One region of the Pseudomonas sp. DP-17 genome, then DNA from elsewhere that is predicted to be linked to it. Evidence: predicted binding sites of a transcription regulator. Region 1 holds the regulator's gene; the other holds the start of a gene.

The links. The regulator sigma-54, encoded in region 1, starts transcription at its own class of promoters, with help from an activator protein. The targets are predictions, from matches to a motif close to ANTGGCATNNANNTTGCTNT.
Region 2: the regulator sigma-54 is predicted to act here: its motif matches at 9,085-9,104, upstream of glnK (P-II family nitrogen regulator).

The regions. Positions count from the first base shown of each region.
Region 1 covers NZ_JAKSXG010000016.1:82,775-97,572, reverse strand. Annotated here, with positions in the region: gene MJ122_RS25705 (YhdP family protein) at 1-3,356, shown strand, start outside; gene MJ122_RS25700 (carbon-nitrogen hydrolase family protein) at 3,411-4,259, shown strand; gene tldD (metalloprotease TldD) at 4,262-5,704, shown strand; gene yjgA (ribosome biogenesis factor YjgA) at 5,745-6,269, opposite strand; gene pmbA (metalloprotease PmbA) at 6,386-7,735, shown strand; gene MJ122_RS25680 (HPr family phosphocarrier protein) at 7,955-8,227, opposite strand; gene rapZ (RNase adapter RapZ) at 8,262-9,119, opposite strand; gene ptsN (PTS IIA-like nitrogen regulatory protein PtsN) at 9,122-9,589, opposite strand; gene raiA (ribosome-associated translation inhibitor RaiA) at 9,599-9,907, opposite strand; gene MJ122_RS25660 (RNA polymerase factor sigma-54) at 9,986-11,488, opposite strand; gene lptB (LPS export ABC transporter ATP-binding protein) at 11,743-12,468, opposite strand; gene lptA (lipopolysaccharide transport periplasmic protein LptA) at 12,468-13,004, opposite strand; gene lptC (LPS export ABC transporter periplasmic protein LptC) at 12,991-13,566, opposite strand; gene MJ122_RS25640 (HAD family hydrolase) at 13,572-14,096, opposite strand; gene MJ122_RS25635 (KpsF/GutQ family sugar-phosphate isomerase) at 14,097-14,798, opposite strand, start outside.
Region 2 covers NZ_JAKSXG010000013.1:243,512-258,309, reverse strand. Annotated here, with positions in the region: gene MJ122_RS21465 (hypothetical protein) at 1-721, opposite strand, end outside; gene MJ122_RS21460 (TlpA disulfide reductase family protein) at 1,681-2,484, opposite strand; gene MJ122_RS21455 (PLP-dependent aminotransferase family protein) at 2,568-4,016, opposite strand; gene MJ122_RS21450 (DUF1127 domain-containing protein) at 4,201-4,431, shown strand; gene MJ122_RS21445 (RidA family protein) at 4,461-4,949, shown strand; gene MJ122_RS21440 (YifB family Mg chelatase-like AAA ATPase) at 4,946-6,436, opposite strand; gene MJ122_RS21435 (accessory factor UbiK family protein) at 6,474-6,740, opposite strand; gene MJ122_RS21430 (acyltransferase family protein) at 6,764-8,806, opposite strand; gene glnK (P-II family nitrogen regulator) at 9,293-9,631, shown strand; gene MJ122_RS21420 (ammonium transporter) at 9,673-11,007, shown strand; gene MJ122_RS21415 (secondary thiamine-phosphate synthase enzyme YjbQ) at 11,113-11,538, shown strand; gene sutA (transcriptional regulator SutA) at 11,617-11,949, shown strand; gene MJ122_RS21405 (HAD family hydrolase) at 12,035-12,736, opposite strand; gene xerC (tyrosine recombinase XerC) at 12,733-13,638, opposite strand; gene MJ122_RS21395 (DUF484 family protein) at 13,673-14,374, opposite strand; gene dapF (diaminopimelate epimerase) at 14,386-14,798, opposite strand, start outside.

The DNA.
Region 1 (14,798 bases):
CGCGTCGCCTGTCGCTGATGGATAGCCAGCTGACCGTGCTGCCGCAGCAGGCCAATCCGCTGTCGCTGTCTTATGTGGGCATGACGCTGCGCAGCGGCAGCCGCCAGCGCCTCGAGGCGCGCCTGAGCTTGCCCAGCGGCGAGCCAGTGGCGGCTCGATTGGAGACCCGCCTGAACCGGGACGACTGGGCGAAGAGCTCAGTGGAGCTATACCTCAGCCTGCCTCAGGCCGACTGGGCCAAGTGGCTGCCCGAACGCCTTACCGGTGCCTGGAAGCTGTCCCAGGCCAAGGCTGGCGGCGAATTCTGGGCGACCGTCGACCAGGGCGTGCCGGTAGCTGCCGTAGCGCGCCTGAATGCGCCGAAGATCGAAGCCGCGCTGGGTGACCGCAAGCCGGTCAGCCTCAGCGACCTGGGCGTCACGCTGTTCTTCCAGAAGAAGGGTGACGACCTTGACCTGCGTGTCGCCGACCTGGCGGCGAACCTCGGCGAAACCCGCTGGGGTGAAGTGGAAATGGAGCTTTCCCGCCGCATGAAGGGCGAGGAACACTGGCAGTTGCGCGCCGACCGCCTCGACCTGACGCCACTGGGGCCGACCATCACCGCCCTGGCGCCGCTGCCGGACAAGGCCGTCGAATGGCTGGACGGCTTGAAGCCACACGGCGTGCTGCACAATGTCAACTTCGACTACTGGCCGCAACGCGAAGGCGCCGAGCGCGTGGCCTACGCCGCCAACCTGGAAAAGGTCGGCGTCAGCGCCTTCCATGACGTGCCCGCGGTGGCCAACGTCGACGGCACCTTCAGTGGAAACCTGGGCGGCGGCACGCTCGATGCCAACGCCCAGGACTTCATGCTGCACCTCGCGACCCTGTTCCCCGAGCCCTGGCGCTACCGCAGCGCTCATGCCCGGCTGTTCTTCCAGCTCAACGACGAAGCCTTCACCCTCGGCAGCCACCTGATGCAGGTGGAAGGCGAGGAGGGCACCCTCGCCGGCGACATGCTGATTCGCCTGATGCGCGACCCGGAGCTCGAGGACTACATGGATTTGCGCGTCGGCATGAGTAACGGCGACGCGCGCTACACCGGCAAGTACCTGCCCACTGTCATCCCGCAGATGAGCAAGGACCTCGCCGCCTGGCTCAAGAACTCGATCAAGAGCGGCCGCATCGAGCAGGGCTACTTCCTCTGGCAGGGGTCGCTGCAAAAACACTCGGCACCCGAGGCCCATGCCATGACCTTGTACTTCAAGGTCCACGACGGCGTGCTCGACTATCAGCCCGGCTGGCCGGGCCTGAGCAAGGCCGAGGGCGAAGTGCGCGTCGAGGACACCGGCGTCAGCATCAACGCGACCAGCGGGCAAATTCTCAATAGCCGGGTGCGCGATGTTTCGGTGGAGATCCATCACTCCAATCCGGGCGAGGTGGCCCACCTGCACGTGAACGGCGACATCGAAAGCAACCTCGTCGATGGCCTGAAGATCCTCCAGGATTCGCCGATCGGTGCGACCCACACCTTTGCCGGCTGGGAAGGCTCGGGCGACCTGAACGGCCACCTCAACCTGGATATTCCCCTGGCCAAGGGCGAGGCGAGCAAGGCGCGGGTGATAGTCGACTTCGACACCGACAAGGCTCGACTGAAGATTGCCAAGCCCGAGCTGGACCTCGAACAGGTCAAGGGCAAGTTCCGCTACGACACCGACAGCGGGCTGAGTGGGCAGAATGTCGCCGCCCTGGTGCTGGGTTCGCGCGTGACCGGCAGCATCCGCGCCGAAGGCCGCAATGGCGTACCCCGCACGCGTGTGCTGGTCGGCGGCCAGGTGCCGATCAAGACCCTGCTCGACTGGGGCAGGGTGCAGAAGCAACTGCCGGTGGACGGCCGCGTGCCGTTCCAGCTCAACCTGCTGCTCGACGGCAAGGACAGCCAGTTGCAGGTGGCTTCCAACCTGCAGGGCGTCACCATCGATCTGCCGGCGCCGCTGGGCAAGGCCGCACAGGAAACCCGCGACAGCGAATGGCGTATGACTCTGGACGGCGCCGAGCGGCGCTACTGGGCTACCTACGGTGATCGCGCCAGCCTGGCGTATGCCGCTCCGGCGGATCAGCCGCTCGCCGGCCGAGGTGTGCTGCGCCTGGGGGGCGACCCCGCCGTGCTGCCGAATTGGAACGGCGTGCAGGTGCGCGGGAAAATCGACGAGGTCGATGCCGACGCCTGGATGGCCGTCGCGAAAAAGTACTCCAACACCGGCGTCGAAGGCGCAGCGGGTCTGTTGCGTGGCGCTGACCTGCAGATCGGCCGCTTCAAGGGCTTCGGCCAGACCTTGGAAAACCTCACGCTGGACCTTGCCCGGGTCGACAGCAGCTGGCAGGTCGGTGTGGTCAGCTCGCTGGCCTCGGGAAAGGTCACCTTGCCCGACAGCAAGGTAAAGCCGATCCAGATCGCCCTGGACCGCATCGACCTGCCCAAGGGCGAGGCCATCGACTCCGAGAAGGCGGTGGAAGCGCCGGACCCACTGGCGAAGATCGACCCGCGCACGCTGCCGCCGATGGATGTGACTATTCGCCAGGTGCTGAAGGCCGGCAAACCGGTCGGCGCCTGGAGCTTCAATGTGCGGCCGACGCCCACCGGCCTCGGCTTCAATAACGTGAACCTGGACCTTCGCGGCCTGTCGGTGAAGGGCAACCTGCGCTGGGACGGCATGGAAGCCAGCGCCCGCAGTACCTTCCAGGGCCAGCTCGAAGGCAAGAACATGGGCGACGTGCTCAAGGCCTGGGATTTCGCTCCCAGCGTGACCAGCGAGCGCTTTCGCGTAGACATCAATGGCAACTGGCCGGGCTCCCCGGCGGCCCTGAACCTGCGGCGCTTCGGCGGCACCCTCGACGCCAGCCTGCGCAAGGGCCAGTTCGTCGAAGTGGAGGGCGGCGCCAACGCCCTGCGCGTGTTCGGCCTGCTCAACTTCAACGCGATCAACCGCCGCCTGCGCCTGGACTTCTCCGACCTGCTCGGCAAAGGCCTGAGCTACGACCGCGTGAAGGGCGTGCTTACCGCCACCGACGGCGTCTATTTTACCCGTGAGCCGCTGCGGCTGGACGGCCCGTCCAGCAACCTGGAGCTCAACGGCACTCTGGACCTGGCCCACGACCAGATCGACGCCAAGTTGCTGGTGACCTTGCCGGTGACCAATAACCTGCCGCTGGCGGCGCTGATCGTCGGCGCGCCGGCCATTGGTGGCGCGCTGTTCGTGGTGGACAAGCTGCTGGGCGACAGGGTCGCGCGCTTCGCCAGCGTGCAGTACAGCGTCAAGGGCCCGTGGCAGAGCCCCACCATCGCTTTCGAGAAACCCTTCGAAAAACCTCATTGAGCAGACTGGCCGGGCATCGGTTAGCATGAAACCCAGGCATTACCGGAGCTAGCCATGTCCATTGCCGTCATCCAGATGGTCAGCCAGGACGATGTCCCGGCCAATCTCGCCGCCGCCCGTCGCCTGCTCGAACAGGCCGCCGAGCGTGGCGCGCGCCTCGCCGTGCTGCCGGAAAACTTCGCCGCCATGGGCCGCCGCGACCTCGCCGAGATCGGCCGCGCCGAAGCCCGGGGGGAAGGCCCGATCCTGCCCTGGTTGAAAAGCACCGCCCGCGACCTCAGGTTGTGGATAGTCGCCGGCACCCTGCCGCTGCCGCCCGAAGGCCAGCCGGACGCCAAGGCCAATGCCTGTTCGCTGCTGGTGGACGAGCGAGGCGAAGTGGTGGCGCGCTACGACAAGCTGCACCTGTTCGACGTGGACGTCGCCGACACCCGTGGCCGCTATCGCGAGTCGGACGACTACGCCTTCGGCCGGCGCGTGGTGGTGGCGGATACGCCGGTTGGGCGGCTGGGGCTGACGGTCTGCTACGACCTGCGTTTCCCTGAGCTCTACACCGCGCTGCGCGAGGCCGGCGCGGAACTGATCAGCGCCCCTGCGGCCTTCACCGCGGTGACCGGCGCGGCGCACTGGGAAATCCTTGTCCGTGCCCGCGCCATCGAAACCCAGTGCTACTTGCTGGCAGCCGGGCAGGGCGGCGCCCATCCCAAGGGACGGGAAACCTGGGGCCAGTCGGCCATCGTCGATCCCTGGGGGCGTATCCTCGCCGAACAGGCCAAGGGTGAGGCCGTGCTGCTGGCCGAGCGCGACAGCGAGGAACAGGCGGCGGTCCGGCAGCGCATGCCGATTGCCCGGCACCGAAGATTTTTCCCGCCGGTCGAACCACGACCGGCGCGCACGGAGTGAATATGAGCGAACTGTTGTCATCCGTCAGTCAGCACCTGCTGGCCCCCGGTGGTCTGGATATCGACCAGCTGTCGCCGATCCTGCATGAGCTGAGCGGGCCCGGCATCGATGCCGCCGACCTTTACTTCCAGAGCCAGGTCTCCGAGTCCTGGATGCTGGAGGACGGTATCGTCAAGGAAGGCAGCTTCCACATGGACCAGGGCGTCGGTGTGCGCGCGCAGTCCGGCGAGAAGACCGGCTTCGCCTACAGCAACGCAATCAACCAGGAGGCGCTGATCCAGGCTGCTCGTGCCGCCCGTTCGATTTCCCGCGCTGGGCAGAACGGCAAGGTGCAGGCCTTCCAGGCCGTGGTGCCGACGCGCCTGTACGCCGGCGAGAATCCACTGGATGTGATGACTCGCGCCGAGAAGGTGGAGCTGCTGCAGAAGATCGACGCCGCCACGCGCGCCCTCGACCCGCGCATCCAGCAGGTCACCGTCAGTCTCGCGGGCGTCTGGGACCAGGTGCTGATCGCCGCGGCGGACGGCTCGCTGGCTGCGGACATCCGCCCGCTGGTGCGCTTCAACGTCAGCGTCATTGTCGAGCAGAACGGCCGCCGCGAGCGTGGCGGTCACGGCGGCGGCGGTCGTACCGACTACAAGTACTTCCTTCAGGAAGACCGCGCGATGAGCTACGCCCGCGAGGCGCTGCGCCAGGCGCTGGTCAATCTTGAGGCCGTTCCTGCGCCCGCTGGCAGCCTGCCGGTGGTGATGGGCGCCGGCTGGTCCGGCGTGCTGCTGCACGAAGCCGTGGGCCACGGCCTGGAAGGCGACTTCAACCGCAAGGGCAGCTCGAACTACAGCGGTCGTATCGGCGAGAAGGTTGCTTCCAGCCTGTGCACCATCGTCGACGACGGTACCATCGCCGGTCGCCGCGGTTCGCTGTCGGTGGACGATGAAGGCACGCCAACCCACTGCAACGTGCTGATCGAGAACGGCATCCTCAAGGGCTACATGCAGGACAAGCTCAACGCCCGCCTGATGGGCGTGGCGCGCACCGGCAACGGCCGCCGCGAGTCCTACGCGCACCTGCCGATGCCGCGCATGACCAACACCTACATGCTGGCCGGGCAGAGCGATCCGCAGGAAATCATCGCCAGCGTCGAGCGCGGCATCTACTGCGCCAACCTTGGCGGCGGCCAGGTGGACATAACCAGCGGCAAATTCGTCTTCGCCACCAGCGAGGCGTACCTGATCGAAAACGGCAGGATCACCCACCCGGTGAAGGGCGCGACTTTGATCGGCAATGGTCCGGAAGTGATGAGCCGGGTATCCATGGTCGGCAACGACCTGGCGCTGGACAGCGGCGTGGGCACCTGCGGCAAGGACGGCCAGTCCGTGCCGGTCGGTGTTGGCCAGCCGACCCTGAAGATCGACGCCATCACCGTCGGCGGCACGGGCGCCTGAGGCCGTTGCCGGTAGGGCTGGGAAGGATGGAGGCGGCCGCTCAGCGCAGGCCGCGCTTCATCTCGTCCAGCTCGCGGATGTACTTGAAGATCTTCCGCGCCGCGGCCGGAGGCTTGTTGTGAGCAGCCTCGTGCTGGGCGTGGCGGATCAGTTGGAGCAGGTGCTGGCGGTCGCTTTCCGGGTATTCGCCGAAGAAGGCGGACAGCGCTGCGTCACCACCGGTAATCAGGTGGTCGCGCCAACGCTCCAGGGCGTGGAAGCGCTCGTTGTACTGGCGGGTGGAGGTGTCTACCTGTTCCAGCAGGGCGAGGATGGCTTCGACGTCCTGGTCGCGCATCAGCTTGCCGATGAACTGCCGGTGGCGCTTCTTGGCGGCATTGGCCTTGTGCTTGGGAGCTTCTTCCAGTGCGCGGCGCAGCGGATCGGTGAGCGGCATGCGGTCGAGCATGTCGGCCTTGAGCGTGGTCAGGCGCTCGCCGAGCTCCTGCAGCGCGTGCATTTCGCGTTTTACTTGCGACTTGCTCTTCTCATCGAAGGACGAGTCGTCATCGTGAATTTCAGCCATGGCGGGGGTCTCGTTGAAAACGCCGCCATGATAACGAGTCAGGGGCCGCTTGTCCGGCCCGCGCCGGTCGCAGCCGCCTGATGGCGGGGCCGGATCATGAACAGGAGAGGCATGCAATGAGCGAACACAACCCGGCAGTGAGCCCGGAGGTCCTTCCCGAGCTGCGCGAGCAGGTCGAGCGGATCATCGCCGAGGCCACGCGGCAGGGCGCCAGCGCCTGCGAGGTGGCGGTATCGGTGGAGCAGGGACTGTCGACCTCGGTGCGCCAGGGGGAAGTCGAGACTGTCGAGTTCAACCGCGACCAGGGCTTCGGCATTACCCTCTACGTTGGCCAGCGCAAGGGCTCGGCCAGTACTTCGGCGACCGGCGCGGACGCCATTCGCGAGACCGTCGCGGCGGCGTTGGCGATTGCCAAGCACGCTTCCGAAGATGATTGCGCCGGCCTGGCGGACCCGGCGCTGATGGCGCGCGACCTGCCGGATCTGGACCTCTACCACGGCTGGTCGATCACCCCCGACCAGGCCATCGAGCGCGCGCTGGCCTGCGAGGCCGCCGCGTTCGCCACCGACAGGCGCGTCACCAAGGCCGACGGCACCACGCTGAATACCCATCAGGGTTGCCGCGTCTACGGCAACAGCCACGGCTTCGTCGGCGGTTACGCCAGTACCCGGCACAGCCTGAGCTGCGTAATGATCGCCGAACTGGAAGGGCAGATGCAGCGTGACTACTGGTACGACGTCAATCGTCGCGGTGAGCTGCTGGCCACTCCCGAATCCATCGGCCGCCGCGCTGCCGAACGCGCCGCCAGCCGCCTGGGCGCGCGCCCGGTGCCGACTGCCGAAGTGCCGGTGCTGTTCGCTCCGGAAGTCGCGGTGGGTCTGTTCGGCCACTTCCTCGGCGCTATTTCCGGCGGCAGCCTGTACCGCAAGTCGTCCTTCCTCGAAGGTGCGTTGGGCCAGCGACTGTTCCCGGAGTGGCTGACTCTGGATGAGCGTCCGCTGTTGCGCGGTGCGCTGGGCAGCGCCTCGTTCGACAACGACGGCCTGGCCACCTATGCCAAGCCCTTCGTCGAAGGCGGTGAGCTGGTCTCCTATGTGCTGGGTACGTACTCCGGGCGCAAGCTGGGCATGCCCAGCACAGCCAACTCCGGCGGCGTACACAATCTGTTCGTCAGCCATGGCGACGAAGACCAGGCAGCCCTGATCCGTCGAATGGGCCGTGGTCTGTTGGTTACCGAGCTGATGGGGCAGGGCGTCAACCTGGTGACCGGAGACTATTCCCGTGGCGCAGGCGGCTATTGGGTGGAGAACGGCGAAATCCAGTTCCCGGTACAGGAAGTCACCATTGCTGCCAACCTGCGCGATCTGTTCCGCAATATCGTCGCCATTGGTAACGATGTGGAGTACCGCGGCAACCTGCATACCGGCTCCGTGCTCATCGAAAAGATGATGGTCGCCGGCAACTGATCCGCCGCCGCGGTCGGCATTGGCCGCGGCTCCCTTCTCGCTCCGTTTCGTTGGGCAGCGCGCTGCTGGACGCGAGGCGAGCGCGATGCTCTATGGGGTAGTTTCCAGGGTTACTGCGGAGTCGCAACGACGCTAATGTGCGGCGCAGGCCGCGCCGGGGCAGATCGGTGCCTTCTGTCTGATGAGGGGGAGTGGCAGCCGGGCTGAGGGGCCGGCGCGTTACTCGCCTTCGTCGAAATAGTTGTTGATCAGGTCGACCAGTGCCTGGAGCGCTTCGTCTTCCTGTTCGCCTTCGGCGGCGAGGTGCAGGTTGGTGCCCTTGCCGGCGGCCAGCATCATCACGGCCATGATGCTCTTGCCGTCCACCGTGCTCTCGGGGTTGCGACCCACACGAACCTGACAGGGGAAACGCCCTGCAACGCCGACGAATTTGGCTGCCGCACGGGCGTGCAGGCCAAGTTTGTTGATGATGGTGACTTCGAGGGCGGGCATCGCGAGGGGCTGTCCTTTTGTTGTCTGTCGCTGCTTAGCTCAGGTCGCGGTGGCGAATCTGCACGTTGGTGAGGCTTTCCTTGAGGGCTTGACCGATCCGCTCGGCCAGGTAGGTCGAACGGTGCTGGCCACCGGTGCAACCGATGGCGATGGTCACGTAGGCCCGGTTGCTCGCGGCGAAGCGCGGCAGCCATTTGTTCAGGTAGCCGAGGATATCCTGGTACATCTCCTCGACGTCGGGCTGCGCCGCCAGGTACTCCTGCACCTCCGGCTCCAGCCCGGTGTGCTCGCGCAGTTCGGGCTTCCAGTAGGGGTTTGGCAGGCAGCGCACGTCGAACACAAGGTCGGCGTCCACCGGCATGCCGCGCTTGAACCCGAACGATTCGACCAGGAAGGCGGTGCCCAGTTCGGGCTTGTTCAGCAGGCGCAGCTTGAGTACGTCGCGCAGCTGGTAGAGGTTCAGGTTGGTGGTGTTGAGCTTGAGATCGGCCAGGTCGGCTATCGGCGCCAGCAGGTGCGATTCGTCGGCGATGGCCTCCGCCAGCGAGCGGCTGTCGGTGGTCAGCGGGTGGCGGCGGCGAGTCTCGGAGAAGCGTTTGAGCAGCGTCTCATCATCGGCATCGAGGTACAGCACGTCGCACTGGATGTGCTTGTCGCGGGCTTCCTGCAGTAGTTCAGGGAAGCGCTGCAGCTGGCTGGGCAGGTTGCGCGCGTCGATGGAGACGGCGACCTGTGGGTGCAGCAGCTCGGTGTGCAGCAGTGCGCGCTGGGCCAGGTCCGGGAGAAGGCTGGCCGGCAGGTTGTCGATGCAGTAGAAGCCATTGTCCTCGAGCACGTTGAGCGCGGTGCTCTTGCCCGAGCCGGATCTGCCACTGATGATGATCAGGCGCATGATCAGTGCCCGTTGTTCTGGAAGTCCACGACGATCCGGTACAGGTCCTCGCCGTTGGCGGCGTGACGCAGGCGGTCGCGGACGTCGGCGCGGTCGAGCATGGAAGCGATCTGCCGCAGCAGTTCAAGGTGCTCTTCGGTGGCAGCTTCGGGCACCAGCAGCACGAACACCAGGTCGACTGGCGCGCCGTCGAGGGCGTCGAAGTCTACCGGATGGTCAAGGTGCAGGATGGCGCTGATGGGCGATTGGCAGCCTGTGAGGCGGCAGTGCGGAATGGCGATGCCATTGCCGAAGCCGGTGGAGCCCAGGCGTTCCCGGGCCACCAAGCTGTCGAAGATGTCTTGGGAATCGAAACCCGGCAGCTCGCGAGCCACCAGGTTGGCGATTTGTTCGAGGACACGTTTCTTGCTGCCGCCCGGCACGTTCACGAGGGAACGGCCGGGGGTCAGGATTTGCTCAAGTCGGATCATAGAGAGGGGTTAACGAACACCAACACCTTGCTGGCGCTCGAGGTATTTTTCCTTGTGCTTGATCAGTTGGCGGTCGAGCTTGTCGGTGAGCAGGTCGATGGCCGCGTACATGTCTTCATGTTCGGCGCAGGCCACCACTTCGCCCCCGGCGATGTGGAGGGTGGCTTCAATTTTCTGCTTCAGCTTCTCGACCTCCATGATGACCTGAACATTGGTGATCTTGTCGAAGTGGCGCTCCAGTCGGCCGAGTTTCTCGCCGACATAGTCGCGCAGGGCGTCGGTCACATCCAGTTGATGTCCACTGATGTTGACTTGCATACCGCTTTCTCCTTGTTGCCCGTGTGTAAGTGGCAGGTTATGGGGCCTGCCGCCGGAACACCTTGGCGTGGATCAACGTCACACCAGCCGCTTGCGCTCGCTCGAGGGAGAGATTCCTAGGGACTCCCGGTACTTGGCGACGGTACGACGTGCCACTTGAATGCCCTGTGCCTCCAGTAAACCAGCGATCTTGCTGTCACTCAATGGCTTTTTCGGACTTTCCGCCGCGACCAGTTTCTTGATGATGGCGCGGATCGCAGTGGACGAGCACTCACCGCCCTCGGAGGTGCTGACGTGGCTGGAGAAGAAGTATTTCAGCTCGAAGATGCCACGCGGGGTATGCATGAATTTCTGCGTGGTGACGCGGGAGATGGTCGACTCGTGCATGCCCACCGCCTCGGCGATGTCGTGCAGGACCAGCGGTTTCATCGCCTCTTCGCCGTATTCGAGGAAGCCGCGCTGGTGCTCGACGATCTGGGTCGCCACTTTCATCAGCGTCTCGTTGCGACTTTGCAGGCTCTTGATGAACCAGCGCGCCTCCTGCAACTGGTTGCGCATGAAGGTGTTGTCGGCACTGGAATCGGCGCGACGTACCAGGCCTGCGTACTGAGAATTTACGCGCAGGCGCGGCATTGCTTCCTGGTTCAGCTCCACCAGCCAGCGGTCGTTGTGCTTGCGCACGATGACATCCGGTACGACGTATTCGGCTTCGCCGGATTCGATCTGCGAGCCGGGGCGCGGATGCAGCGACTGGATCAGTTCGATGGTCTCGCGCAGCTCGTCTTCCTTGAGCTTCATTCGGCGCATCAGCTGGCTGTAGTCGCGGCTGCCGAGCAGGTCCAGGTGGTCGCTGACCAGACGGATGGCCTCGGCGAGCAGGCAGGTCTTGGTCGGCATCTGGCGCAGTTGCAGCAGCAGGCATTCGCGCAGGTTGCGCGCACCGACGCCGGCAGGTTCAAGCTGCTGCACTCGACGCAGCACGACTTCCACTTCATCCATCTCCACGCCCAGTTCCGGGTCGATGGAGGCGAGAATGTCTTCGAGGGATTCGTCGAGGTAGCCGTCATCGTTGATGCCGTCGATGATGCTCAGGGCGATCAGGCGGTCCGTATCGGACATGGGCGCCAGGTTGAGCTGCCACAGGAGATGGCTCTGCAGGCTTTCGCCAGCGGTGGTGCGGGCAGTGAAGTCCCACTCGTCATCATCATTGCTGGGCAGGCTGCTGGCGCTGGTCTGGTAGATGTCTTCCCAGGCGGTGTCGACCGGCAGCTCGTTGGGGATGCGTTCGGCCCACTGGTCTTCGTCGAGGCTGTCGGCGTTGGGCGTGGTGCTTTCCTGGAAGTTGTCCTGGGAGCTGCTGGCGCTGCCGTTGGCGCCCGACTCGGCGCCGTCGGCCATGGGGTCGCTGTTGTCGTAATCCTCGCCTTCTTCCTGGCGCTCCAGCATGGGGTTGGACTCCAGGGCTTCCTGGATTTCCTGTTGGAGGTCCAGCGTCGAGAGCTGGAGCAGTCGGATGGCCTGTTGCAGCTGCGGAGTCATCGTCAGCTGCTGGCCCATCTTGAGGACTAGCGATGGTTTCATGGCTGGAACTAGGCACCTTGTTCGCTGGCGCAAAACGCGCCATATCCACGACTACGGACGCCGGGGCGCCGCGAGGAAGCAAATTATATGCCTGAGTTTGGACGCTTTGCCTAGGGGCTGTCGACCTTTCGTTACAACCCGGTTGCGGCAGGGAAAGGCAGGCAGCCGGCCAGGCCGCGGAGCGGCCCACAAGCCGCGCCACGCGTGGACGAAAGTGATGGCTGCCGCGCCCAGGCAGGGCGCGGTCCAGGGCCTTACAGGCGGAACTCGTGGCCCAGATAGACTTCCTTCACCAGGTCGTTGGCGAGGATGCTCTCGGCGCTGCCTTCGGCGATCAGCTGACCGTCGTTGACGATGTACGCCGTTTCGCAGATGTCCAGGGTCTCCCGGACGTTGTGGTCGGTGATCAGGACACCGATGCCCTTGGCCTTGAGATGATGGATGATCTGCTTGATATCGCCCACCGAGATCGGGTCTACGCCGGCGAAAGGCTCGTCCAGCAGGATGAATTTCGGCGAACTGGCGAGGGCGCGGGCGATTTCCACGCGGCGGCGCTCACCACCGGACAGACTCATGCCGAGGTTGTCGCGAATATGGTGGATGTGGAACTCCTCGAGCAGGCCCTCCAGGGCTTCCTGGCGACCGGCGCGATCAAGGTCGGCGCGGGTCTCGAGGATGGCGCCGATGTTGTCCGCCACCGACAGCTTGCGGAAGATCGAGGCTTCCTGCGGCAGATAGCCGATGCCGGCTCGCGCGCGGCCATGCATGGGCAGGTGGGTGACGTCCTGCTCGTCGATGCGCACGACGCCCTGATCGGCGCGAACCAGCCCGACGATCATGTAGAAGCAGGTGGTCTTGCCCGCTCCGTTGGGGCCGAGCAGGCCGACGATCTGTCCGCTTTCGATGTTCATGCTGACATCGCGGACGACTTGCCGGCTCTTGTAGCTCTTGGCGAGGTGCTGGGCGGTTAGCGTAGCCATTACTGCGCTTGATCCTGCTTTTTCTTGGGCTGGATGACCATGTCGATACGCGGCCGCGGCGTGGTCACCTGGGAGCCGGTGGCACGGCCTGCGTTGACGATCTGGCGCTGGGTGTCATAGACGATCTTCTCGCCTTCGAAGGTGTTGCCTTCCTGGATCACCTTGGCCTGGTCGATCAGCACGACGCGGTTCTGCGAGACGAAATACTGGATCGTCAGGCCGTAGGCCTGGGTGATCTGCTTGTCGGGCGCCGGCTTCTGTTCGAAGTAGGCGGGCTTGCCGACCGAGGTGACGACCTCGATCTCGCCGTCCTTGTTCTGCTTGAGCGTAACGGTGTTGCCAGTCAGCTTCATGCTGCCCTGGGTCACCACCACGTCGCCGCGATACACGGCCACGCCCTGCTTGTCATCCAGTTCGGCGCTGTCGGCCTGGACGCGGATCGGCTGTTCCCGGTCGGTGGGAAGGGCCCAGGCGGCAGAGCTGCCGATGGCGGCGGCGAGGCTGAAAAGAAGGGGGAGGGTGTTAACGAGCCTCATGCTGACCTCTTACGTTGGACAGCAGGAGCATCCGGCTGTCTTTCAGATACGCTTTCATGCCAACTGCCGTGGTTACACCGTTGGGCTCGGTGATTTTCACGGGCTGGTCAGTCTGCGCATAGTCCTTGTCTGGGAACACCGTCATGCGCGAGGTGTTGAGCAGGAGCGTACGTTGCTGAGCGTCGGTGCGCGCAACGCGCACGTCGTCGATCAGCTCGACCTGCTTGCCTTCGGGGGCCACTTCGGCGCGAACGCTCTGGACATGCCACGGCTGCGGCTCGTTCTCCCGGTGGAAGAAGAGATCAGGCGTGGTGACCAGGGTCACGTCGGTTGCTTTCAGGTGTTCGAGTTTGTCGGCGGTCATCTCGTAGGCGAGGGAACCGTCGACGCGGTACTGAACGCTCTTGGCGTTCACCACATAGAAATCGATGGCGTCGCTGGTCTGCGACTTGAGTTGCCGCTCGTTGAAGTCCAGGCGCACGTTCCAGTAATAGCCCAGCGCGATCAGCAGGATGGCGATCAGGGCGAGCAACAGCTTCTGTTGGAGTGTCTTGGGCATCATCGGCTCTAGAGATACGCGTTCTGGGCGGCTTCGAGGTTGCCCTGGGCGCGCAGGATCAATTCGCAGAATTCACGGGCGGCGCCTTCGCCGCCACGGGCCTGGGTCACGCCGTCGGCATGCTGGCGCACGAAGGCATCAGCGCTGGCGACCGCCATGCCCAGACCTGCGCGGCGGATGGCCGGCAGGTCGGGCAGGTCGTCGCCCAGGTAGGCGACTTCTTCATAGCCTAGACCCAGTTCGGTAAGCAACTCGTCGAGGGCGACCAGCTTGTCCTCGCGACCCTGGAACAGGTGGTCGATACCCAGGTTCTTCGCCCGGCGCTCGACCACCGGGCTCGAGCGGCCGGTAATGATCGCGGTGCGCACGCCGGAGGCCATGAGCATCTTGATGCCGTGGCCGTCCAGGGTATTGAAGGTCTTGAACTCGCCACCATCAGGCAGGAAGTAGAGCTTGCCGTCGGTGAGTACGCCGTCGACATCGAAAACCGCCAGGCGGACCGCTTTGGCGCGTTGCAGCAGGTCGGCCGTCATTCAGATGACTCCCGCGCGGGTCAGGTCGTGGACATGCAGCACGCCGACCGGATGATCCTTGTCGTCGACCACCACCAGCACATTGATCTTGTGGTCGTCCATGATCTTCAGGGCTTCGGCGGCGAGCATGTCCGGGCGGGCGGTCTTGCCGTGCACGGTCATCACCTGGTCGATGGTCACCTGGCGCACGTCCAGGCCCTTGTCCAGGGTGCGGCGCAGGTCGCCGTCGGTGAAGACCCCGGCCAGCCGGCCGTCTTCGCCCAGTACGATGGTCATGCCCAGGCCCTTTCGGGTCATTTCCAGCAGGGCGCCACTGAGCGATGTGCCGGGAGAAACCTGTGGCAATGCTTCACCCACGTGCATGATGTTTTCCACTTTCAGCAACAATCGACGGCCCAGCGCGCCGCCCGGATGCGAGAAAGCGAAGTCTTCGGCGGTGAAGCCGCGAGCTTCCAGCAGGGCGATGGCGAGGGCGTCGCCGATCACCAGGGAAACCGTGGTGGAGGAGGTCGGCGCCAGGTTCAGCGAGCAGGCCTCGTGCTCGACGCTGGCATCCAGGTTGACCGCCGCGGCCTTGGCCAGCGGCGATTCGGCGTTGCCGGTCATGCTGATCAGGGTGATGCCCAGGCGCTTGATCAGCGGCAGCAGGGTGATGATTTCCGCGGTCGAGCCGGAGTTGGACAGGGCGAGGACGACGTCGTC
Region 2 (14,798 bases), on a different contig from region 1:
CCTTGTTCGCATCGAGACTCGAGCTGGTCACTACATCAACGGCCTTGTCCAGGCCGTCGATCACCTTGACGCCCACGTCGTTCTTGATGGCCGCGCCGTCCTTGTCTGCATCGAGAGTCGAAATGCTCACGACATCAACGGCCTTGTCCAGGCCGTCGATCACCTTGACGCCCACGTCGTTCTTGATGGCCGCGCCGTCCTTGTCTGCATCGAGAGTCGAAATGCTCACGACATCAACGGACTTGTCCGGACCGTCGATCACCTTGACGCCCACTTCGTTCTTGATGGCCGCGCCGTCCTTGTCTGCATCGAGAGTCGAAATGCTCACGACATCAACGGCCTTGTCCAGGCCGTCGCTCACCTTGACGCCCACGTCGTTCTTGATGGCTGCGCCGTCCTTGTTTGCATCGAGAGTCGAAATGCTCACGACATCAACGGACTTGTTCGGGCCATCGAGCACCTTGACGCCCACGTCGCTCTTGATTGTCGCGCCGTCCTTGCTTGCGGCGAAAATCGAATGGGTCGCCACATCAACGACCTTGCCCAGGCTGTCCTGTGCCTTCACCGCCACGGCTACCTGCGCGGAGCCGGTGGTTTTGTCCAGCGTGCTGCCAATGGCAACTTCAGTTGTCTGGGTGGCTATGTTCAGAGAGAAGTTCAGCTTGGCCGAGCCGATGACCGGCGTTTTATTTCCAAAGCCGAATATATTCAACAGTGCCATTTTGGAGCCCCTTTCAGATGGGTCTTAAAATGCCGCTTTGCCAGGGATTGGTGGTGCGGCAGGTCTTTAATGGAGTGGATTCTTTAGGAATCATAATGAGTGACCTCCGTCTTTGGGGGCTGCTATCAGGGAATAGAAATTTCCTAACCGAATCGCATCAATTTCGATTGCATGCTGGTCTTCAGTTCGGACAGGACGCCTGCGTACCGGGTTGCAGGCGATATTCGCATCGCATCTTTTTAGGTGTATTGAAGTTATTCGGACGAAACTTCTGAGCCGTCAAATAGGTGGTTCAACTCTACTCGTCGTGTTTTCAAGCATGTTCCGGCGGCGGCTTCTTGAGCGTACAAGGAGCTACAGAATGGACGGCAAACTTCCCGACCGACGACGGCCTGATGTCCGCCGCCGGCGGCGCGCCCTGCTGATCGAGTGGCAGGCGTGGTTCGTTGCCCGTGATCTGGGCAGGCTGCTCAGTCGGCAGGTTCCCGTCAGATCATCGGTCAGTTCGACAGCGACCAGCGCCGCCACGAACACCTGGTCGGCATGCAGGACGCGGAGCGGCTGATCAGCGAAAGCGTCCCGCATACGCTGTTGATCGGCTGCTACCACTGGAAACCGCAACCTGTGGCAGTGATTGATTCACGGCGTAATGCCGGTGCTGCGCGAGTCACTTAACCATGACCTGAGTCTGCTGCTGCGGTGCGTGGAGCGACGGCTGGGCAGTCGCTGTCGGTGCTGGTCTGGCAAGGCAAAGCTGAGGGGGCGCCTGATGGAAGACAGCCCCCACACTCGACCCTGGGCAGTGGCGCCACCTGGACGTAGGGCGTACAACCGTTCGCGGCTGTCCGCCGATACACGTAACTCCATGGCCGTGACTTGTCCAAATCCGGAGTGCCCCCTAGATCAAGGTCAATCGGCATATAACGCAGAGAGTCATAGGCCCTGCGGGAGTGATTGGGTCAATTCTTGAGCTGGCCCAGCCCATACTCCAGGCTGGCGGCGGAGAGTTCGCCCATCTGGCTGTGCTTCAGGCGCCCCTGGGCGTCGTAGAACAGCGTGGTGGGCATGCCGTAGGAACCGGTGAGCTGGCCCAGGCGGTTGCCGCTGTCGAGCAGCACCGCCGCCTCGCTCAGGCCCTGGTCGCGCAGGAAGCGCTGCACGGCCTCGGCGTTCTCGCCCTGGTTGACCAGCAGGAAGCGCACATCGCTGCGCTCTTTCTGCGCCGCTTCCAGCACCGGCATCTCGCGCCGGCACGGCGGGCACCAGGTGGCCCAGAGGTTCACCACCATGGGCCGGCCATCCAGCGCGCGCAGGTCTACGGCGGCGCCGCGCAGGTCCATCACCGTGAGTTCGGGCAGCTGCTGGCTGCGGTCCAGCGCCGAGGTCACGGCCTTGCCGCCGCCCCACAGGCATACGCCGACCACGGCCGCGACGGCCAGCGGGCGGCGCAGTTCCGCCCTGCGCCAGGCCAGCAGCGCGCCGATCAATGCCGCGGCGATCACGCCTGGCAGCGCGAGAAAGCCGCCATCGCGGATATCCACGATGCTCAACGGCGTCACCGCATACTGCTCGAAGTAGCGTGCGACGAAGGCCAGCCGTGCCACCAGCAGGCCGCCGAACAACATGGCGAACAGCGCGCCTTCGGGATTGGCGCCGCGCTTGCGCCCGGCCAGCCAGCCGGCCAGCAGGGCGCCGAAGAATCCGAGGTAGAGCAGCACGTGGGGCAGGGGAAGGGCCAGCGGGCCGAGGGTGAGACTGGTCAAAGCGGAGGCCTGGCAAAAAGGAAACCAAGGTACAGCAGGGCGCTGCCACGCGGCAGCGCCGGGCTGTGGATAAATGTTTCGCCTCAGGCCGGCAGCGGCTCCTCGGCGTGCTCGTGCAACTCGGCAGTCAGCCGCGTGGCACAGGCGCCGACCTTGCGTACGGCTGCCTCGATCACCGGCAGGTCGCGGTTGGAGTAGTTCAGCCGGATGCAATTGGGATACTTGCCCGAGGCGGAAAAGATGTTGCCCGCTGCCACTTGCACATTGTCCCGCCGCAATTCCTGGTTCAGGCGCACGCTGTCGAACTGCGGGTGCAGCTCGACCCAGAGCATGAAACCGCCGCGCGGCCGGCTGACGAGGCTGCCAGCAGGGAAGGACTGGCCGACCCACTCGGTCATCAGGTCGCGGTGGCGCTGGTACTGTGCGCGCATGCGGCGGATATGCGGCTCGTAGTGGCCGCCGCCGACGAACTCGGCCAGGGCCATCTGCGGCTGCGGCGCGCAGGTGCCGCTGGCGATGTACTTGAAGTGAAGGATGCGGTCCAGGTACCGCCCCGGTACCACCCAGCCGGTGCGCAGGCCGGGCGCCACGGTCTTGGAGAAGGAGCTGGCCAGCAGCACGCGGTCGTCGGTGTCGAAGGACTTGATGCTGCGCGGGCGCGGGTAGGCGTAGGCCAGTTCGCCATACACATCGTCTTCGAGGATCGGCACGTCGTAGCGCGCCGCCAGGGTCAGCAGCGCGCGCTTGCGCGCGTCGGGCATGATGTAGCCCAGCGGGTTGTTGCAGTTGGGGGTGAGCAGGATCAGCTTCACCGGCCACTGTTCCATGGCCAGCTCCAGTGCTTCCAGGCTGATGCCATTGGTGGGGTCGGTGGGGATTTCCAGTGCTTTGAGGCCATACGCCTTGAGCGCCTGCATGGCGCCGTGGAAGCTCGGCGAGTCGATGGCGATGATGTCCCCCGGCTCGCAGATGGCGCGCAGGGTGATCGCCAAGGCTTCCTGGCAGCCGGTGGTGATGACGATCTCGCTGGGCGGCACCTGGCAGCCGGAGTCCAGCATCAGCCGGGCGATCTGCTCGCGCAGCGGCAGCGAGCCCTGGATGCCTTCGTAGCCGAGGCTCTGTAGATCGGTGCGCCGCGCCGCGTGAACCATCGCCCGCTGTAGTGGCTTGAGCGACGGGCTGGCAATGTCCGGCGTGCCACGCCCGAGCTGGACGAAATCGCCGCCCGGCGCGCGACGTACCTGCTCCAGCACCTGGTCCCACTGCGACACGTCCACCGGCCGCTGCGCCGGTCGGGTCATCGCCGGCATCGGCGGCAGCTCGCGGCGTTCGGGCACGAAGTAGCCGGATTTGGGGCGCGGCTCAACCAGTCCGGAGTCCTCCAGCACGCGGTAGGCCTGTTGCACGGTGCTGATGCTGACGCCGTGCTCCTCGCTCAGGGCGCGCACCGAGGGCAGGCGGTCGCCGGGGCGGTAGAGGCCCTGCTCGATGCGTTCGCCCAGGGTGGTGGCCAGCTGCGCATAGCGTTTCATGACAGATCTCCCGTGCCGGGGTGCTTTGGCTGGATACAGTACAGATCGAGAAAAAATATGCCATTCAGAAGGTTTTCGCCGCTTTCTGTATGGAAAAAATCTCGCATTGTTGAATCTGTAATGATTTTCCTCGATTCGCCACTCTAGTTCCACGTCCGGAGCAACCGACTGGAGGAGTGACGACATGAGCGGCCTGAGCGATGTGCGGCTGACCCTTTACCAACAGGAATTGCTGGAAATCCCCGGCGCCCGAATGGCCTCGTGCGGCCCGCAGGAGAGTCGCTGGCAACAGTTCTGGCGCCGCGTGCGCACCCGCAAGCAACTGCTGGAACTGTCCGACGTGCAACTGCGCGACATCGGCATCAGCCGCGAGCAGGCGAAGCTGGAAGCGATGCGACCGTTCTGGCGCTGCTGATCAGCAACGGTTACTTCAGGGGAGTTCCCATGAGCGAGACGCGCACTGCAGCGTTTGAACGGGTCGCCGCTGAACTTGGCTACGACTTCAGCGGTGAAATGAAGATTGGCGGCAACTACGTGCCTTTCCTCATCGAAGGCAACCAGGTGCACCTCAGTGGGCAGATTCCACGGGTGGGTGATGAGGTCGTCGTCACCGGCCGCGCGGGCAGCGAGGTGTCGCTGACCGACGCCCGGCGGGCTGCCGAGCTCTGCGTGATGCGGGCGCTGGCGCTGCTGCGTCAGGCGCTGGGCGATCTTGACCGTGTGCGCAAGGTGCTCCAGCTCAATGTCTTCGTGCAGTCGGCGGAGCACTTCACGCAGCAGAGCGAGGTGGCCGACGGCGCTTCGGCGGTGCTGTATGAGGTGCTGGGTGCGGCAGGCGTGCACACACGCACTTCGGTTGGCGTCTACCAGTTGCCGAAGAATGCCACGGTCGAGCTGAATCTCCTCGCCGTCGCAGAGGACCTGCCGAACTAGTGCCCCGCGCGGTACTGCAGCGCTTCGGCCAGATGCGGACGGCCGATGCCGTCCGCCTGCTGCAGGTCGGCGAGGGTGCGCGCCACCTTGAGAATCCGGTGCAGCGCGCGAAGTGACAGGTTCAGGCGCTCGCCGGCCTTTTCCAGCCATGCCTGGTCTTCCGAGCTTAATGCACAATATTGGTGCATCTTTTTCAGGGTGAGGTAGGCGTTCGCGCAACCTTGCCGGGCGAGTTGACGCTGGCGCGCGGCGGCGACCTGCGCGGCCAGCTCAGCGCTGCTGGTGCTCGGGCCGCTGGGGGCGAGGCTGGTGCTCTCGCGGCTGACGGTCAGGTGCAGGTCGATGCGGTCCAGCAGCGGCCCGGAGAGCTTGGCCCGGTAGCGCTGGACCTGCTCCGGCGAGCAACGGCAACGACCACTGGGGTCGCCAAGATAGCCGCAGGGGCAGGGGTTCATCGCCGCCACCAGCTGGAAGCGCGCCGGGAAGCGGACGCGGCCATTGGCGCGGGCGATGACGATTTCGCCGCCTTCGAGGGGCTCGCGCAGCACCTCCAATACCTTCCTGTCGAACTCCGGCAGTTCATCGAGGAACAGCACGCCCTCATGTGCCAGGGTGATTTCCCCTGGCTGCGGGCGGCTGCCACCTCCGACCAGTGCCGGCGCGGACGCAGTGTGGTGTGGCTGGCGGAAAGGGCGCTGCGGCCAGTGGGTCAGCGGCCCGCGCCCGGCGACTGAGTGGATGGCCGCGACCTGTAGCGCCTCGTCTTCGTCCAGCGGCGGCATCAGGCCGGGCAGGCGGCTGGCGAGCAGTGTCTTGCCAGTTCCGGGAGGGCCGCTGAACAACAGGTTGTGCGCGCCGGCGGCGGCGACCAGCAGGGCGCGCTTGGCGGCCGCCTGGCCCTGGACTTCCGACAGGTCGGGGTAGGGCGGCGTCACCCGCATCAAGCCATTCGCCTCGTAGGGACGCAGGCGCTCCTGGCCGCTGAAGTGCGCGGCCAGCTCCAGCAGGTGGCCGACGGCGTAGACGGTCAGGCCACTGGCGAGGCTGGCTTCCTCGGCGTTTTCCTTCGGTACCACCAGCGCGCGCCCGGCGGCGCGAGCGGCCAGGGCGGCTGGCAACACACCGGGTACCGGCCGCAGCGTTCCGGAGAGCGCCAGTTCGCCCAGGCATTCCAGCTCCTCGAGCCCGGCAGCATCGGCCAGTTGGCCGCTGGCAGCGAGGATGCCCAGGGCGATGGCCAGATCGAAGCGCCCGCCGTCCTTCGGCAGGTCCGCCGGGGCGAGGTTGAGCGTGATGCGTCGGTTGGGAAAGTCGAAGCCGGCATTGAGCAGGGCACTGCGGACGCGGTCCTTGCTTTCCTTCACCGCGCCTTCGGGCAGGCCGACCAGGGTCAGTGACGGCAGGCCGTTGGCGAGGTGCGCCTCGACGGTGACGCCGGGCGCTTCCACGCCGACCTGGGCGCGGCTATGGACGATGGCGAGGGACATGGATCACTCCTGGATCCCGTGCCGCCCACAGGGAAGGTTACTGAGGGTCGGCGGGCGGCGACAGTTTGCATTCCAGTTCCGCGACCTTGGCTTCCAGTGCCTCGAGGCGGACGCGGGTCCGAGCGAGTACCACCATCTGGCTGTCGAACTCGTCGCGGCTGACCAGGTCGAGCTTGCTGAAGGCGCTCTGCATCAGAACCTTGAACTGGGCTTCCAGCTCGGCCTTCGGCAGGGGCGATTCGCCACCGAACAGGCGTCCGGCTTGTTGGCTGATGGCATCGAGGAAGGCTTTGGGTGGCAGCATGGTTCGTGGGTTCCGACTATGAATCAGGGCCGGAGTCTAGCATGAGGTGCCTCCTCACCGGGATGACGCTCCGTGGTCTGGGCCGCTTGCTCGGCAGGACCGACCACCTTGGCGAACATCGGCGCCAGCAGGGCGCTGCCGTCCCGATTCAGGTGATTGTCGTCGGTGTACAGCGCCTTTCCGTCCCTGCTGCCGTAGCACTGCCGCTCGTCGCACAGGTAGGGCAGTGGGTCGAGAATGCCGACACCGCATTGTTCGTGGGCACGGTCCTGGACCTGCCAGATGAAGGCATGGCGCTTGCGATAGGCCTCGCGCGTCAAGGTCACGTCGCTATGGTCACCGCGAAGCATCCTCCGGGCCAGGATAGTCGGCACCGTTACCAGTAACTCCGGCACCGGGCGCATCAGGTAGACGGGGCGAGTCCTGGCCAGGTTGCAGACGCTTTCTACATATGCATCGGAGAACTCCTGGAGCGATTCAGGCGTGGCTGTCTTATGGGGTTCTGTCTTGTAGGACAGTGGATGGACCTCTTCGGAGTTGTCCGCGTGGTTATAGCCGAGTGGGTAGACGGACGCCCGATTGATGATGACCAGCGGTAACTTGGCATCCAGACCTGCGAGTGTGCCGGGGAGCTGCGCCTGCAGCTTCACGCAGCCATCGTCCTTATCCGTTGCGGGGTGTTCACGGTTCTGCAGGCCGGTCACTGTCAGGCAGGCAGGTCCCGCGAGGATGAACACACCTTGTTCCCGGGACGGAAGTGCCTTTACCGCGCCACTGACTGCCGCCGTTGCGTGGCTGTCGCCAATCAGCAGCAAACGGATGTCTGGACCGCCGTAGACGCAGGCGGCTGCCGCGCCCAGGCATTCCTTCTTGCGGGGCGTCTCCATCTGCGCTTTCTCCAGCATGGTCAGGATGTCCCTGGGCATGCGCTGGGGCACACCTTCGCTTCTGACCACCAGATTGGCAGCGGTGCCGACCAGCACGACCAGCGCGAGAAGGCTGACCACTGCCCAGCGACGCTTCCAGCGCTGCAGTCTGCGGCGGGCGGGTTGTTCGACGAAGCGGTAGGACAGTTCGCCGAGCGCAAGGGAGAGTGCAACGGCTGCGCCGGTCCAGGCCGTGCGGCCCTGCTCGCCAAAGTGGTGCAGCAACGCCACCAGCGGCCAGTGCCACAGGTAGATTGAGTAGGATCGCTCACCCAGCCAGCGGATTACCGTGTTGGTGCTCCAGTAGGCGTCGTTTCGCCGGGCCTGCAGCACCAGGACGGTGCCCAGGGTCGGTAGCAAGGTGAGATAGCCAGGCCAGATCATGCTGCTGTCGAGCAGGAAGGCTGCACCGACGATCAGTAGCAGGCCGCCAGCCTCCAACGCTCGGCGCGCCATTTCCGGCAAGGTGGTCGAGGAGCCCATCAGGTAGCAGAGGCCCCCCAGGAGTAGTTCCCAGGCGCGACTCTGCAACAGATAGAACGCCTCGTTCGACTTAGTGCGAGCCATCAGCAGGCAGGTGACGAAGGAGGCGGCGAACAGCAGTCCGTGAGCGGCGAGCAGGACGCGGCGGTTCGGTTTCAGTTTCCAGACGGCCGTCAGTAGCAATGGCAGCAGAAGGTAGAACTGCCATTCCACCGACAGCGACCAGGTGTGCAGCAGCCATTTGCTGTGGACCGAGGCATCGAAATAGCCGGATTCCTTCAGGTAGGTCTTGTTCGAGAGGAAGAACAGCGATTGCCGGGCGTGGCGCCCGAGCTTCTCGTAGTCCTCGGGTATGAGCAGTATCCAGCCGGCTACCAGCACGCCCGCGCAGACCACAATCAGCGCGGGCCAGATTCGCCGCGCCCGTGCCCAATAGAAAGAGAGTATGGAGAAGCGGCCCTGCTGCAGGCCTTCGACGATGATGCTCGACATCAGGAAGCCGGACAGCACGAAGAAGACATCGACCCCCGAAAAGCCGCCCTGCAGTCCGCCTATTCCGAAGTGAAAGAGCACCACGGCGGACACCGCCAGGGCGCGCAGGCCATTGATGTCGTTTCGGAACAGGGGCGGTGCTGTGGGGGATTCGGGCTGTTTCATTGCGCAATCGGAAGCTGAGTTTCCTGAAAGCGCGAGAACATAAAGAGATGAGCAAGGCGCCACAACGCGTGGTCGTGCTAGTTAGCCCTATCCGATGCTGATTCGGAAAAGCCCGACGGGATGGAAGGGTGATTGTGGTCGTTTCGAGCAGGGTTGCACGCTTTTTGAGCAGTGTGCCCGCCCGGCGTGCGCGCTTTCGGTGCGCGGAAGCGGCGCTGGCGATTCGCCAGAAACCCCGATTTTGCGCCAAGTGCCTGATGTCATGGGCATTATCACGAACTGGCAAGCTTCATGCTTTGGGGCACATATGGCGTGCACCGATGCAGTTCCGGTGCGGCAGGAGAGGCGGTGGATCGCTTCGATCAAGGCAGTCGGAGTGCTGAGGTAGGGCGGCCGGCGCATTACAAAAGCCAGACACTGCGCTTAGACTTGTCTCCGGGTTCGTTCTTCCTGGGGCGGGTCCACCAAAACACGGGAGAGAGTTACATGAAGCTAGTCACAGCCATCATCAAGCCGTTCAAGCTGGACGACGTTCGTGAGTCGCTGTCCGAGATCGGCGTGCAGGGCATCACTGTGACCGAAGTCAAAGGCTTCGGCCGGCAGAAGGGTCACACCGAGCTGTACCGTGGCGCGGAATACGTTGTCGATTTCCTGCCGAAGGTGAAGATCGACGTCGCCATTGCCGATGACCAGCTGGATCGTGTTATCGAAGCCATCACCAAGGCCGCCAACACCGGGAAGATCGGTGACGGCAAGATCTTTGTCGTAAATCTGGAACAGGCCATTCGTATCCGTACCGGCGAAACCGGCACCGACGCGATCTAAGCCAAGCCCACACCGAACCCCACGCCCCAGGAGAAACAACAATGACTCTGCGCAAATACGCAGGGCTAGGCGCCCTATTGCCCCTCGCAATGCCCGGTCTGGCCTTGGCCGACGAGGCTGCAGCCCCCGTCCTGAACAGCGGCGACACCGCCTGGATGCTGATTTCCAGCGCCCTGGTGCTGCTGATGACCATCCCCGGCCTTGCCCTGTTCTACGGCGGCATGGTGCGCGCCAAGAACGTCCTGTCGATCATGATGCAGTGCTTCGCGATCACCGCGCTGATCAGCATCCTCTGGGTCGTTTACGGCTACAGCCTGGCCTTCGATACCGTCGGCATGGAAAAGGGTGTGGTCAACTTCGCTTCCTTCGTCGGCGGCCTGGACAAGGCCTTCCTCAGCGGCCTGACCACCAGCGGCCTGACTTCCGCCGCCGCGCTGTTCCCTGAGAGCGTCTTTGTGATGTTCCAGATGACCTTCGCGATCATCACCCCGGCCCTGATCGTCGGTGCCTTCGCCGAGCGCATGAAGTTCTCGGCCATGCTGATCTTCACCGCACTCTGGTTCACCCTGGTCTACGCACCGATCGCCCACATGGTCTGGAGCGGTGACGGCGGCCTGCTGTGGGACTGGGGCGTGCTGGACTTCGCTGGCGGCACCGTGGTGCACATCAACGCCGGTATCGCTGGCCTGGTGGCGTGCATCGTGCTGGGCAAGCGCAAAGGCTACCCGACCGCTGCCATGGCTCCGCACAACCTGGGCTACACCCTGATCGGCGCTGCATTGCTGTGGGTAGGCTGGTTCGGCTTCAACGCCGGTTCCGCTGCTGCCGCCAACGGCACTGCCGGCATGGCCATGCTGGTCACCCAGATCGCCACCGCCGCTGCTGCCCTGGGCTGGATGTTCGCCGAGTGGATCACCCACGGTAAGCCGAGTGCCCTGGGCATCGCTTCGGGTGTGGTTGCCGGTCTGGTGGCCATCACCCCGGCTGCCGGTACCTGCGGCCCGATGGGGGCCATCGTGATCGGCCTGGCTGCCGGCGTGATCTGCTTCTTCGCCGCCACCAGCCTCAAGCGCGCCGTCGGCTACGACGACTCCCTGGATGCCTTCGGTGTGCACGCTGTCGGCGGTATCGTCGGCGCCCTGCTCACCGGTGTGTTCGCCGCACCGGCCCTGGGCGGCTTCGGCACCGTGACCGACATCGGCGCCCAACTGTTCACCCAGTTCAAGGGCGTGGCCTTCACCATCGTCTACACCGGTATCGTCAGCTTCGTGATTCTCAAGGTCCTGGACCTGGTCATGGGTCTGCGCGTCACCGAGGAAGAGGAAACCGTGGGTCTGGACCTCTCCCTGCACAACGAACGCGGCTACAACCTGTAAGGGTTCGCGCAAGTTCGACGAAGGGCGCCCTCGGGCGCCCTTTGTTTTTTCGTTCATCACGCTAGAATGCGCGCGCATCACCGTAGCTGACGGAGGAGGCCCGCCATGTGGCAGCAGAAATCCATCACCCTGCGCCCTCGTCCGCGGGGCTTTCACCTGGTCACCGACGAGATACTGGCCGCGCTGCCGGAGCTGTCGAAATGTCGGGTGGGCCTGCTGCACCTGCTGTTGCAGCACACCTCCGCCTCGCTGACGGTGAATGAAAATGCCGACCCCTCGGTGCGCCGCGATTTCGAGCGATTCTTCAATCGCCTGGTGCCCCAGGGCGAGAGCGGCTATGAACATGATTACGAAGGTCCGGACGACCTTCCGGCGCATTTCAAGGCGAGCCTGCTGGGCTGTCAGCTGACGCTGCCGATACAGGAAGGAGGCTTGGCAATGGGCACCTGGCAAGGTATCTATCTGGGCGAGCACCGCGACCACGGCGGGCCGCGAAAGATCATGGCGACCTGGCAAGGCGAGCTTGTATGAATTTTTTCCGGCTGCGTTCGTCAAAGCGCGCAGCTGGGCTATAACTAACGTGCTTTGCAGCACCACAGAGGTTGAATAATGAGCGACGAAGAACTGGAACAGGACGAACTGGACGGCGCTGACGAGGATGACGGCGAGGAGCTCGCCGCAGCTGACGACAGCGAAGTCGACGCCGACAGCGGCGACGGGGATGAAGCCCCTGCTTCCAAGGGCGGTGGCAAGAAAGCCAAGGCCGCTGCGGAAGAAGAGGAACTGCCCTCGGTCGAGGCCAAGCAGAAGGATCGTGACGCGCTGGCCCGTGCGATGGAGGAGTTCCTCAATCGCGGCGGCAAGGTGCAGGAGATCGAGCCGAACGTCGTGGCCGACCCGCCCAAGAAGCCGGATAGCAAATACGGCAGCCGCCCTATCTGATATCTGACGCGACAGCAAAAAGCCCCGCCGCTCCCAACGGAGCGGCGGGGCTTTTTCATGTCCGCTGGTTGCGGCCCTGCAACGATCAGGAGCCTTGCAGTTTGGCCAGGACGCCCGGCAGCTCGGAAAGATTGTGGATGATCGCGCTGGGCGCCTCTTCGCCGTCCCATTCCTTGCGCGCCGGGTTGAACCAGATCGCCTGCATGCCGGCGCGGCGCGCGCCGGCAATGTCATCGCTGGGGTGGTCGCCGATATGCACGCCTTCCTCGGGTCGCACGCCGCCGCGCTTGAGCGCTTCCTGGAACGGGTGCGGATCGGGTTTGCCGACGCCGAGCTCTTCTGCGCACAGGGCGAACTGGAAGTAGTCGGCCAGCCCCAGGCGGCGCACGTCGGCGTTGCCGTTGGTGAGCACGCCGAGGATGAAGCGGTTGGCCAGTTGCTCCAGTGTCGGGTGCACCTCGGGGAACAGCGCCACCTGGTGCCGCGCATGGAGGAAGGTCTGGAACCCGGCCTCGGCCAGTTCACTGGCCTCGGCCTGTGGATAACCCGCGTCGAGCAGGGCGTGGAACAGGATGCGTCGGCGCAGTTCGCTGAGGCGATGCTTGAGCATCGGGTCCTGCTCCATCAGTCGCGAACGGATCGCCCACAGGTGTTCGATGGGCACCGGGCCCAGCTGCTTGGCATTCACCGCCAGCCAGTCGCGCAGGGTGGCCTCCGCGCTGTTCATCACCGGGGCGACGTCCCACAGCGTGTCATCGAGGTCGAAGGTGACCAGACGGATACTCATTCTTCTGCTCCGGGTTTACGGCGTGCCCGCGGGTGCGCCTGGTCATAGACCGTGGCGAGGTGCTGGAAATCCAGGTGGGTGTAGATCTGCGTGGTGGCGATGTCGGCGTGGCCGAGCAGTTCCTGTACCGCGCGCAGGTCCTGGGACGACTCCAGCATATGGCTGGCGAAGGAGTGCCGCAGCATGTGCGGATGCAGGTGCTGGCCCAGCTCGCGCACGCCGGCTTCGCGCACGCGCAGCTGGATGGCTCGGGGTGTCAGGCGCTTGCCGCTGCGGCCGATGAACACGGCGTTGTCCTGGGGCGAGGCGAGGGCGCGCAGCGGCAGCCAGTTCTCGATGGCCTGCCGTGCGGCGCGGCCGACCGGCAACTCGCGCACCTTGTTGCCCTTGCCATGCACGCGCACCAGCCCATCCTTGAGATCCAGCCATTCCAGATCGAGGCCGACCAGTTCGGACAGGCGCAGGCCCGAGGAATAAAACAGCTCAAGCAGCGCCTGGTCGCGGCGGGCGATGAAGTCGTCCTCGACGCCGCCGTCGAGCAGTTGCGCTGTGCGGTCGGTATCCAATGTGCGTGGCAGCTTGCGTGCGCCTTTGGGCGCGGCCAGGCCGTCGGCGGGGTTGTGGCGGCAGCGCCCTTCACGGATCAGGTATTGGTACAGCCCTCTGGTGGCTGACAACAGGCGCGCCAGGCTGCGGCTGGCGAGACCCTGCTGGTGCAGGCGGGCGACGAACATCCGCAGGTCGCGCACCTGCAGCGCGGGCCATTCGTTCAGCGAGGACTTTTCGCAGAGCGCGGCGAGCCGCAACAGGTCGCGGCGATAACCATCGAGGGTATGGACGGACACCTGGCGCTCGCTGTGCAGGTGTTCCAGGTAGGCATCCAGATCGGCTTTGAGCGACAAGCGATCAGCTCCCAGCGGTGAAGGCCCGGCGGGATCAGCGTACCGAGCGCAGTGGCGTGGAGAAGCGCGGCAGGGTCCGCGCGAGGACTTCGGCGACGTAGCCCAGGAACAGGGTGCCCAGCGAGCTCTTGTAGTGTTGCGGGTCGGGGCTGCCGATCGCCAGCACGCCGTGCAGGCCCTGGAAGGTCAGCGGCACCACGGCGGCGGAACCGACCTGCTCGCGTTCGCTTTCGCAGAACAGGAAGGCCAGCTCGTGGGGGCGCAGCACGCCGCAGACGGTCTTGCCGCCCGACAGCAGGCCGCCAATCGCCTGGTGCGCCTCGGCGCTGCTCACCGAGCGGCCGACCGGCAGGTTGTTGTCGCTGAACAGGATCAGGCTGACGTAGGGCACGAGGAACTCGTGGCGCAGGCTGTCTTCCACCGTGCTGACGATCTCCTCCAGGCTGGTGGCGTCGAGCAGGTCGAGCACCAGGCGGCGGGTCTTGTCGAACAGGCGGTCGTTGTCGCGGGCAACATCCATCAGCTGCGAGAGCCGATGGCGCATCTCGATGTTGCGCTCGCGCAGCAGGCGGACCTGGCGTTCCACCAGCGACACGGCATCGCCCGGCTGGTGCGGAATGCGCATCTCCGGGATCAGCTCGTCATGGTCGACGAAGAATTCAGGGTGCCGGCGAAGATAGTCGGCGACCTGTTCGGCTTCGAGCGTAACGGTGGGGTCCTGCGGAGTATCGGTCATAAGCGTCCCGGTTATAGACGTACCTGGCCTTCGAACACCCGCACGGCGGGCCCGGTCATCATAACGGGCTGACCCGGTCCTGCCCACTCGATGGACAACCGTCCGCCGGGAAGGTCGATCTGTACGGGCGATTGCAGCCAGCCCTGGCGGATGCCGGCGACCGCGGCGGCGCAGGCGCCCGTGCCGCAGGCCAGCGTCTCGCCGGCGCCGCGTTCCCAGACGCGCAGGCGCGCCTGGTGCGGATTGACGATCTGCAGGAAGCCGATGTTGGCCTTCTGCGGGAAGCTCTCGTGGATCTCGAGTTTCGGCCCCAGGGTGCGCACCGGGGCGCTGTCCACGTCATCCACGCGCAGCACGCCGTGTGGGTTGCCCATGGAGATCGCTGCCAGTTCGTACTGCTGGCCGTCCACTTCGATGGGGTAGC